One region of the Dysosmobacter acutus genome, then DNA from elsewhere that is predicted to be linked to it. Evidence: predicted binding sites of a transcription regulator. Region 1 holds the regulator's gene; the other holds the start of a gene.
The links. The regulator Rex, encoded in region 1, represses fermentation and respiration genes when NADH is low (regulators of the CRP and FNR family bind a similar motif). The targets are predictions, from matches to a motif close to ATTGTTAANNNNTTAACAAT.
Positions count from the first base shown of each region.

Region 2: a site for Rex is predicted at 1,810-1,829, ahead of KQI82_RS01330 (acetyl-CoA C-acetyltransferase). Genes of this name have one in related genera too.

Region 1 is NZ_JAHLQN010000001.1:1,748,257-1,752,982, reverse strand. It holds gene KQI82_RS08445 (hypothetical protein) at 1-137, shown strand, start outside; gene KQI82_RS08440 (sporulation initiation factor Spo0A C-terminal domain-containing protein) at 252-611, opposite strand; gene KQI82_RS08435 (helix-turn-helix transcriptional regulator) at 595-864, opposite strand; gene KQI82_RS15770 (hypothetical protein) at 945-1,079, opposite strand; gene KQI82_RS08430 (helix-turn-helix domain-containing protein) at 1,167-1,457, opposite strand; tRNA gene KQI82_RS08425 (tRNA-Arg) at 1,791-1,867, opposite strand; gene KQI82_RS08420 (redox-sensing transcriptional repressor Rex) at 2,047-2,676, shown strand; gene KQI82_RS08415 (S-layer homology domain-containing protein) at 2,691-3,764, shown strand; gene KQI82_RS08410 (hypothetical protein) at 3,849-4,028, shown strand; gene KQI82_RS08405 (anaerobic ribonucleoside triphosphate reductase) at 4,233-4,726, shown strand, end outside.
Region 2 is NZ_JAHLQN010000001.1:285,124-289,849, forward strand. It holds gene iadA (beta-aspartyl-peptidase) at 1-58, shown strand, start outside; gene KQI82_RS01330 (acetyl-CoA C-acetyltransferase) at 317-1,573, opposite strand; gene KQI82_RS01335 (hypothetical protein) at 1,874-2,848, opposite strand; gene lepB (signal peptidase I) at 2,897-3,478, opposite strand; gene mfd (transcription-repair coupling factor) at 3,471-4,726, opposite strand, start outside.

The DNA.
Region 1 (4,726 bases):
TGCTCCGGCCCAAGCTGGAGTCGCTGTCCATTGATCTCAAAAATGAAATCCTCTCCCGCGACGTCCATCTGAACAATCTCCATGATCTCATTGCGGTTCTGGAGCAGATCGTGGAAGAAGCGGAAGCCGCCCCATAACGGGACGGCTTCTCTCAATTCCAAAGCGGATTTGCCGCTCCCCCCGGGGAAAATTCCCCGGGGGCCTTCTCCCTTATCTGATTTCAACGCAGTCCTGTAGTCCTTTTCGGTCGGTTATGCGACAGGGGAAAGGGAAAAGTGTCCGGCCACAAGGGCAAGGAACTGGGCATTACGGGGCTTGGCCGGCAGCGGCGCTCCAAAGAGCTCCGTCAAAATCGGCGTTTTCTGGTTCCATATGATGGCAATCGCGGACCGGATGTTCCGTTCCACCGCCTGCCACGTCGTCCCGTAATGCCTGGCCACCTCCGGGTACAGCCACTTTGTCACAAGCGCCAGCCGCTGCGGATTCTCCACCGATAGGTAGATCGCGTAGGAGATCCGGAAAAAACCGGTGTAGTTCGCTGTCAGCCCCATCCGGTACAGCAGATCATATATTTCCGAAAGCAGCTTCTCCCCATCACGCCACGTCTCCACGCTCCCCCTCCTCCTGCAAAAGCTTCCTGAATGCGCGCAGCAGAGACAGCACCCTTTCCTCCGGTATCGTTATCAGAAAAAAGATCACCGAGAGTGCGGAGAAGCTGTACTTGCCATGCTCCTGGTCGATGTACGAGCGGGGTGAGATATGCAGAAGCTCCGCCATGCGCTCCTGGCTGTATCCCATCTCCTTGCGGAAGGCATAGATCGAGTTGCGGAGAAATACCTGAAGCAGTGTTTTGTATTGACGCATCAGCAAAACCTCCCCAATTCGACAGAATATAGGAAAATTTTACCTAATGCCGGGTCACGCCGCTATGAGGTACACCTCAGTCAACAGTCAAATACGTAAACTTTATTCCCCCGCAATACACTGCCAAGGGCCATTTGCTTTTCAAACGCTCTGCCTGAACCGCGCCCGCTCACTTTCTTACAATACTTCTTCATGTTCTTTTCATCCTTTGACATACTACCCCTCTTTTCTTATCCCGCGGTTTCGTTCCTCCGTTTTCAAACAGCGCTCTATCGACATATCCTCTCCCTGCTGCTTGACGGTCAATAGGCGCCCCGTCCCTCTGCGGCCCGGCTCACCATCTCTTCCTCACCTTCCGCATCAAGCAGCCACGCCACGTCCACTTTCAGTATTTCCGCCAGAGTGCGCAGCTCGTAATCCGCTATGATCCGGTCCCCCATCTCCATCCGGCTGATGGTATCCCGCTCAAGGCTGACTCCACGGATCTGAAGCTGTGCCGCCAGCTCCGTCTGCGACAGCTTCAGCGCTCTTCTTGCCTTCCGGACGCGGGACCCCGAGACGTTTTTCATCCCGTGATACGTAAAAATCTTCATGTTTCCTCATCCTTTCTGTGGGAATGTCCTGCATTTTTTTGACATTAACACAGAAAAAACACGAAATTGCGCGAATGCTCTGCAAATACTAAAATATTTTCAAACACAGACCCTCTGAGGTTTTGAAACAGCAGAACCGTATACGATGGTGAAGCGTTTGACAAAAATAGAGGAGAGGTCATCTGTACACTTTTTTTTATATGTACTTCAATAAAAAAACCTGGCCCTTGAAGCCTCCTCTTCAAGGGCCAGGTATGGGTCATCCTGGCAAAATACCCGGTGGACGCAGAGTTCCTCTTTATGAAACTCTGCGTCCACCGGGTATTTCTGATATGGTACGCCCGACTGGATTCGAACCAGCGGCCTTTAGAGTCGGAGTCTAACGCTCTATCCAACTGAGCTACGGGCGCGCATCTTTGTAAAGGATAGCACATAAAACCAAATCTGTAAAGAAAAATTTTTCAAAAAAAGATTGTTAAAAAATTTGACAAACTTGCTCCTTTTGCGATAAACTGAATACGGAAATTTACTTTATTGCAATGTTGTCAATTTGTGCATCTTTTTACCAGACGCAGGTAGGAGTAATCATATGAAAAAGCAGAACATATCCGACGCCGTGATCCGGCGCCTTCCCAGGTATTACAGACATCTGAACGATCTGTGCAACAAAGGTGTCATTCGCATCTCCTCGCATTCCCTGGGTGTGAAGATGGGGATCACTGCCTCTCAGATCCGGCAGGATTTCAGCTGTTTCGGTGAGTTCGGCCAGCAGGGATACGGCTACAATGTGGAGGAATTGCGCTCCGAAATCGGACACATCCTGGGCGTGGACCAGAGCCATCATCTGATTATGATCGGCGTGGGCAACTTAGGTCACGCCCTGCTCCAGAATTTTCGGTTCTCCCAGTGCGGCTTCACCGTGGATGCGGCCTTTGATATTGCGCCCTCCATCATCGGAACGGACATCAACGGCGTACATATTTATCATATGGACGAGTTGGAGGACTATATCCGCGCCCATAAGGTGGACGTGGTCTCCCTCACCGTGCCCAAATCCATTGCCCAGGATTTGGCGGACCGCCTGACAGCCCTTGGTATCCGCGGGTTCTGGAATTTTACCAACTTAGAGCTTGTCTCCTCCAACCCGGAAGTCAAGATCGAGAACATCCACTTTTCCGACAGTTTGCTGACGCTCAGCTACCGGATCGTCAATCCGTAAACGGAAGGAGTCCTATGAACAAAAGAGCACTGGGGCCCATTGCCTTTCTGGCCGCGGCCTGCTGTATTTTGGCAGCACTGGCCAGCGGAGGAGACAGCTCCGATCCGCTGGTCTCCCTCTCCTATCTCAACGGTGCCTTTACCGACAAGGTCAACAGCGCAGTGGATGCCCGGCTGAATGCGTCCGGCCAGACAAGTGCCGACGGAGGCGCCTACGCCGCATCCACACAGGAAATCCGCCTGAAGGAAGGGGACGTGTTGGGCGGCAGCACCGGCACGGACTGCCTGCTGTTAGCCGGCTCTATGAAAGTCACCTTCCCGTCCGGCGCCGTGGTGGACATCACCACCGGCAAAGAGGTTCCCAGCGGCACGGCTCTGACGGCCAACCACAGATATTTGGTGGCGGAGGATACCACGGCTTCCTTTACCGTCACGTCCAAGACCGCGGTGGTGCACTATGAGGGGCCCTGCCGGTTCACCCTCTCCGACTCCGTGGATTACAATGCCATTGCTTCGGCTTTAAAAGCCCTGCATCTATTTAAAGGAAGCTATACCGGCTATGGTTCCGGCTTTGACCTTGAGATGGCGCCTACCCGCATTCAGGCCCTCATCATGTTTATCCGCGTATTGGGCGAGGAAGAGGAGGCCCTTTCCTATACCGGCCCCATTCCCTTCACCGACATCGCCAAGGGCTCTTTGTCGGAGCACTATGTCTCCTATGCCTATTCGAGGGGCTATACCAACGGTTTCACCGCCACGCTTTTTAAGCCGGATCAGGCCATCTCCGCCAATCAGTACATGGAGTTTTTACTGCGCGCCCTGGGATACAGCTCCTCTGCCAACACAGACCTCTCGGCCACAATGGCAACGGCCCGCAGCGCCGGTGTCCTCACCGATGCCGAAGCGGCCATGCTCCAGTCAGACACGTTCCTCCGGGCCCAACTGGTGTATGTCTCCTATTACGCCTTGGATGCCGCTTTGAGCGGCGGCTCCGGAACCTTAGTGCAAAAGCTGATGGACAGCGGCGTCTTTACCTCCGATGAACTTCTCTCCGCCAGAGCCATGATAACCGGCAGCCGAATCTTTTAAACCGCCGTGCACCCTTTTCCCACGGCAGCATACTATGAGTTGAGACCGGTTCACCGGTCAAACATTTCATAGGAGGTTCCCGGTATGTGTAATCAGGGCTTCTTTGGCGGCGGCAACAGCTGCTGCTGGATCATCATTCTGTTGATCATCATTTGCTGCTGCTGTGGCGGCGGCAACAGCTGGGGTGGCTGTGGCTGCGGCTGCAACAGTGGCTGCGGCTGCAACAACGGCTGCGGCTGCAACAACGGTCCCGCCTGCTGCTAAGGGTATTTCACTTTCATAACGGGCTCCCGCGCCTTGCGGCGCGGGAGCTTTGCTGTGTGCTCCGCCGCACCCGGTCCCTGCCGGGCGGCGACAGGCTCCATATTGACAGCCCAACCTGCCGGTGATACGATAAATAGTAACTTTCTGAAACGCACATCAAAATATTCCACAAGATATGGTAAGAGAAATGAGGGCATTCCTGACATGACCATTACAAAAATCCGAAAGCGCGACGGCCGCATGGCAGAGTTTGACCAGGAAAAGATCGCAAGAGCCATTGCCAAGGCCTTTGATGCCACCTATAAGCCGGGCCAGACGGAGGCCGCCCGGCAGCTGGCCGCCGAGGTAACCTCCATCCTGGAGGTGGAGGGGATCGAAGAACCGGAGGTGGAGCACATTCAGGACCTGGTGGAGCGGGTGCTGATGGACAACGGCTATATCCAGACCGCCAAGGCCTATATACTCTACCGCAATGAGCGCAGCCGCGCCCGGGAGATGAACACCCGCCTGATGAAAATATACGAGGACATCACCTATGCCGATGCCATTGACAGCGACATCAAGCGGGAAAATGCCAACATCGACGGCGACACCGCAATGGGCTCCATGCTTAAATACGGCAGCGAGGGCGCCAAGCAGTTCTACCAGATGTTCGTCATGAAGCCGGAGCACGCCAAGGCCCACCGGGAAGGCGACAT
Region 2 (4,726 bases), 1.5 Mb from region 1:
GGGAGAGCGGGCCGTCTGGGAAGGACGGCACCTGATCCGCGGCCGGTTTGAGGCATAAATTCACCATTACGGGACGCGCAATTCGGCCAGGCCCATCAAAAAGCGGTTTGATGGGGAGCTGATCTCCCTGCTGCTTGCCCTGAGCCGTTGGGAGTTTGAGCCGGATCGGCTGGCGGATTTCCTGCCGGTTCTCTGCAGCAGCAACCTGGAGGCCCTGCGCGCGCAGCTCAGGAGCATGGCAGCGGGGTAATTGGTGCTTTACGGCCAAAAGAGGCGTCCGGCTTAAGCCGGACGCCTCTTTTTCAGGGTGAAGCAATCAGCACTTTTCAAACACAGTGGCAACGCCCATTCCGCCGCCGATGCACAGCGTGGCCAGACCCTTCTTGGCCTCGGGACGCTTCTGCATCTCGTGGAGCAGCGTGACAATGATGCGTGCGCCGGAGGCGCCCACAGGGTGGCCCAGGGAGATGGCGCCGCCGTTGACATTGACCTTGCTCATGTCAAAGTGCAGCTCGCGGGCCACGGCAACAGACTGGGCGGCAAAGGCCTCGTTGGCCTCCACCAGGTCGATGTCCTCGATGGTCACGCCGGCCTTGGCCATGGCCTGACGGGAGGCGGGGACAGGGCCCACGCCCATGATCTTGGGATCCACACCGCCCTGGCCCCAGCCAACTAACTTGGCCATGGGCTTCAAACCGTACTTCTCCACAGCCTCGCCGGAGGCCAGCACGATGGCGGCGGCGCCGTCGTTGATGCCGGAGGCGTTGGCAGCGGTGACGCGCTGGGTGCCCTTGTCGGCGGCATCCTGCACGCCGGTGGGCTCAAAGGTATGGACCACCTGGGGGTTGGGAGACTCGGGGCCGATGGGGAAGGCGCCCTTCAGCTTGGCAATGCCCTCGGCGGTGACGCCGGCCCGGGGGAACTCATCCACCTTGAAGTCCACGATCTCCTTCTTGACCTTCACGGGGACCGCGACGATTTCATCGTCAAACCGGCCTGCCTTCTGGGCGGCCTCGGTCTTCTGCTGGGAGGAGGCGGCAAACTCATCCAACTCCTGGCGGGTGATGCCCCAGATGTCGCAGATGTTCTCAGCGGTGGTGCCCATGTGATAGTTGTTGTAAGCGTCCCACAGGCCGTCCTTGATCATGGTGTCCACAAGCTTCTTGTCGCCCATGCGGGCGCCCCAGCGGGCGTCCATGGAGGCAAAGGGAGCGGCGCTCATGTTCTCGGTGCCGCCGCAGACCACCACGTCGGAGTCACCGGCCAGGATGGAGCGGGCGCCCTCGATAACGGACTTCATACCGGAGCCGCAGACCATGCCCACCGTGTAGGCGGGAACGCTGTAAGGGACGCCGGCCTTGATGGCCACCTGGCGGGCCACGTTCTGTCCCTGGGCGGCGGTCAGGATGCAGCCAAACATCACCTCGTCCACCTGCTCAGGGCTGACGCCGGCGCGGTTCAGCGCTTCTTTCACCACGATGGCGCCCAAATCGGCGGCAGGGGTGTTCTTCAGTGCGCCGCCAAAGGAACCAATTGCGGTTCTGCAGCAGTTGACAACATACAGATCTTTCATGATTGTCCTCCATTTTTAAAAATTCATCCGGTATCAAAGCGTACCAGTGCTATTAGAGCCAGTGTATCACAGTTGCCGTGTCGTTTCAAACCGTCTGACGGGAATTTCATGCTGTTTCTTGCGGTTTTCCTTCAGGTATACGATTACTTTTGTTAAATTATTATCAAACTCTTACAGTGGCTATTATACAGAAGAATCCTTTTCCCGTCAAGGGCGTGTTGGTCCTCCCCTCAAATTTTGTTAAATAATTGACAAATACCCCCTGGTTTTCGTCAACTTGACGAAAACCAGGGGGACCGTTTACAGCTTTTCCCGAAGGGCGGTCACCTTTTCATAGTAGGAGGCGGCGTCAATGGTGTCCCAGGTGTCGGCATAGGTGATCTCCGCCTCTTCCGCGGCCCGGCTCAGCGCCTCATCAAAAAAGGCCCCGGCCGCCGCCGATTCCTCCAGGGGCTGGCGCAGCAGCACAAAGACTCCCTCCGCCGTCTCCGCCGCGCCGCAGCTCCCCTCCGCGATCGCAGCCGCCTGGGCACACAGCGCGTCCTCCGGCGTCAGCGTGACGCTCTGGGCGCTCTCGCCGCCCAGAGCGGCGGTGGCCTCTGCAAAGGGCCTGCCGCCGTTGACGGACGCGGCGATCTCGTCGGCCCTGGCCCGGGCGCTCTTTCCCGCCGCGGCGGGCACGGCGCACCAGCTGACAGTGGCGCAGCGGGCCTTATACTCCTCCAGACTGCTGCCCTCGGGGCAGAGCGACGAGGTGGGATAAGCCTCTTTCAGGTGGCCGTAGAGATAGTAGTCCGCGCTGAGGGAGTCGGCGCTCTCCCGGTCCAGACCCATGGAAGCCAGCCGGGTAAGGTATTGCTCCTCGCCGCCGTATTGCTGGGCGTTGGCCGCAAACTGGCCGTCGATGGCGGTTTGGTCCTCAGCCGTCAACCCGCATCCCGCCTGGCGGGCCCACTGCTCCACCACGGCGTAGAGGGCTGTGCGGCGCAGGGCCTCCTCTTTTACGTAGTCCGCAAGCGTACCGCTCTCCCGCTCCTCGCTCCAGTCCAGACCATCGCCCAGGGCCTGGGCCGCATAGTCGCAGGTGTAGGTCAGCCAGTAAAAATACCGCTGCGCCGCCACATCCTGTCCGTTGACCGTCAGCAGCACCGCGTCGGGGCAGATGCCGGAGGCGTCGTAGTACAGCCCTTCTTTAACCGTACCGCCTCCGGAGGCTCCGCAGGCCGTCAGGCAAACCGCCGCCAACGCGCACGCCGCGGCCAGAAATCGTTTCATATGGTTGATTCCGCTCCTTCCAGATCACTCCGGCGCGGACAGACCGCACTATGACAGCGTCCGGACGCCGATCCAGGTATTTTTCGGCAGCAGGGACAGGCTTACCAGCGCCCTGGCCTGAATGGCGGACAAGGGGATATAGGGGTTGCCCCACCAGCGGCTGTCCAGGGAGCTCTCCCGGTTGTCGCCCAAGAGGAAGACGCAGCCCTCCGGCACGGTGAATTCCGCCCCCTCCACCGCGGGATAGGTCTGTACCCCATCCACAAGGTACTCCTCCTCTATCTTCTCGCCGTTGCGCACCACGGCGCCGCCGTCAAAGGCGATGGTGTCGCCGGGCACGCCGATCACCCGCTTGACCATGACCTCATCCAGCTCCTCGCTGCGGAACATCACGATGTCGCCCCGCTCCGGCAGAGGGTCGCCCACCACATAGGGCAGCCGCACGCCAAGGAACATGGAGTGGGTGGGCAGCGTGGGCTCCATGGAGCCGGTGGGCACATAGGCCAGCGCCAGAATCACCCGGAACAGCACGATGACCACAGCCGCAGTCACCACCAAGTAGCCGTAGTTCTTCCACAGCCGGCGCGCCGTGGTCTCCTCCCTTACGGGTTCGTTCTTTTGTTCATCCATTTTCGTTCTCCTTTGTATCCGCCAAACGAAGCTCCTCCACCAGGTCCAGGGCACACTGCAGCACGTCGGCCTTTGGAGCGAGGCGGAGGCTGAGGGCTGGGGTCTCCCCGGCGGAGAGGGTCAGGCTGCGGCGGTATTTGGGCATGGAGCATACGGCGCTGATGGCCTCCGGCCGGAAGTTTGCAAGCGCCAGCACCAGACGCTCTCCCTTTTGGGAGATGTCGGCCACGCCGGCTCTGGCCGCGGCGGAGCGCAGCAGCGCCACATCCAGCAGCGCCAGCACCGGTTTGGGAGGATCACCGTAGCGGTCCATCATCTCGTCCAGAAGGTCCGACGAATCCTCGGCGCTGCGGATGGCCGCGATGCGGCGGTAGAGGTCCATCCGCTGCTCCGGTGAGGGCACATAGTACTCCGGGATGTTGGCGGAAATGGTCAGATCAGCGGAGCACTCGGTCTCTACGGCCTTCTCCCGGCCCTGCTCCTCCAGCACCGCCTCCTCAAGCAGCTTCAGGTACATGTCATAGCCCACGCTCATCATATACCCGGACTGCTCCGGGCCCAGCAGGTTGCCGGCGCCGCGGATCTCCAGGTCCCGCATGGCGATCTTGAAGCCGGAGCCGAATTCCACGTACTCCCGAATGGCGCTGAGGCGCTTGGAGGCCGTCTCCGTCAGGATCTTGCCCCGGCGGTAGGTGAGATAGGCGTAGGCCCGGCGGGAGCTGCGGCCGATGCGGCCACGGATCTGGTGGAGCTGGGCCAGGCCCATCCGGTCCGCGTCCTCTATCACAAGTGTATTCACGTTTGGAATATCAATGCCTGTTTCAATGATTGTGGTGCATACCAGCACGTCGGCGGAGCCGTCCACCATCTGCTGCATCACGTCGGAGAGCTCCTGCTCGCTCATCTTTCCGTGGCCCACTACCACCCGGGCGTCCTCACCTAACATCTTGCGGATGCGGGAGGCGGCGGCGTCGATGGACTCCACCCGGTTGTGGAGGTAGTAGACCTGTCCGCCCCGGGCCAGCTCCCGGCGCATGGCGTCCTCCACCACCGCCCAGTCGTGTTCCAGCACATAGGTCTGTACCGGCTGGCGGTCCATGGGCGGCTCCTCGATGGTGCTCATGTCCCGGATGCCGGAGAGGGCCATGTTCAGCGTCCTTGGGATGGGCGTTGCCGTCAGGGTCAGCACATCCACCTGCTTGCTCATCTCCTTGAGCCGCTCCTTGTGGGTGACGCCGAAGCGCTGCT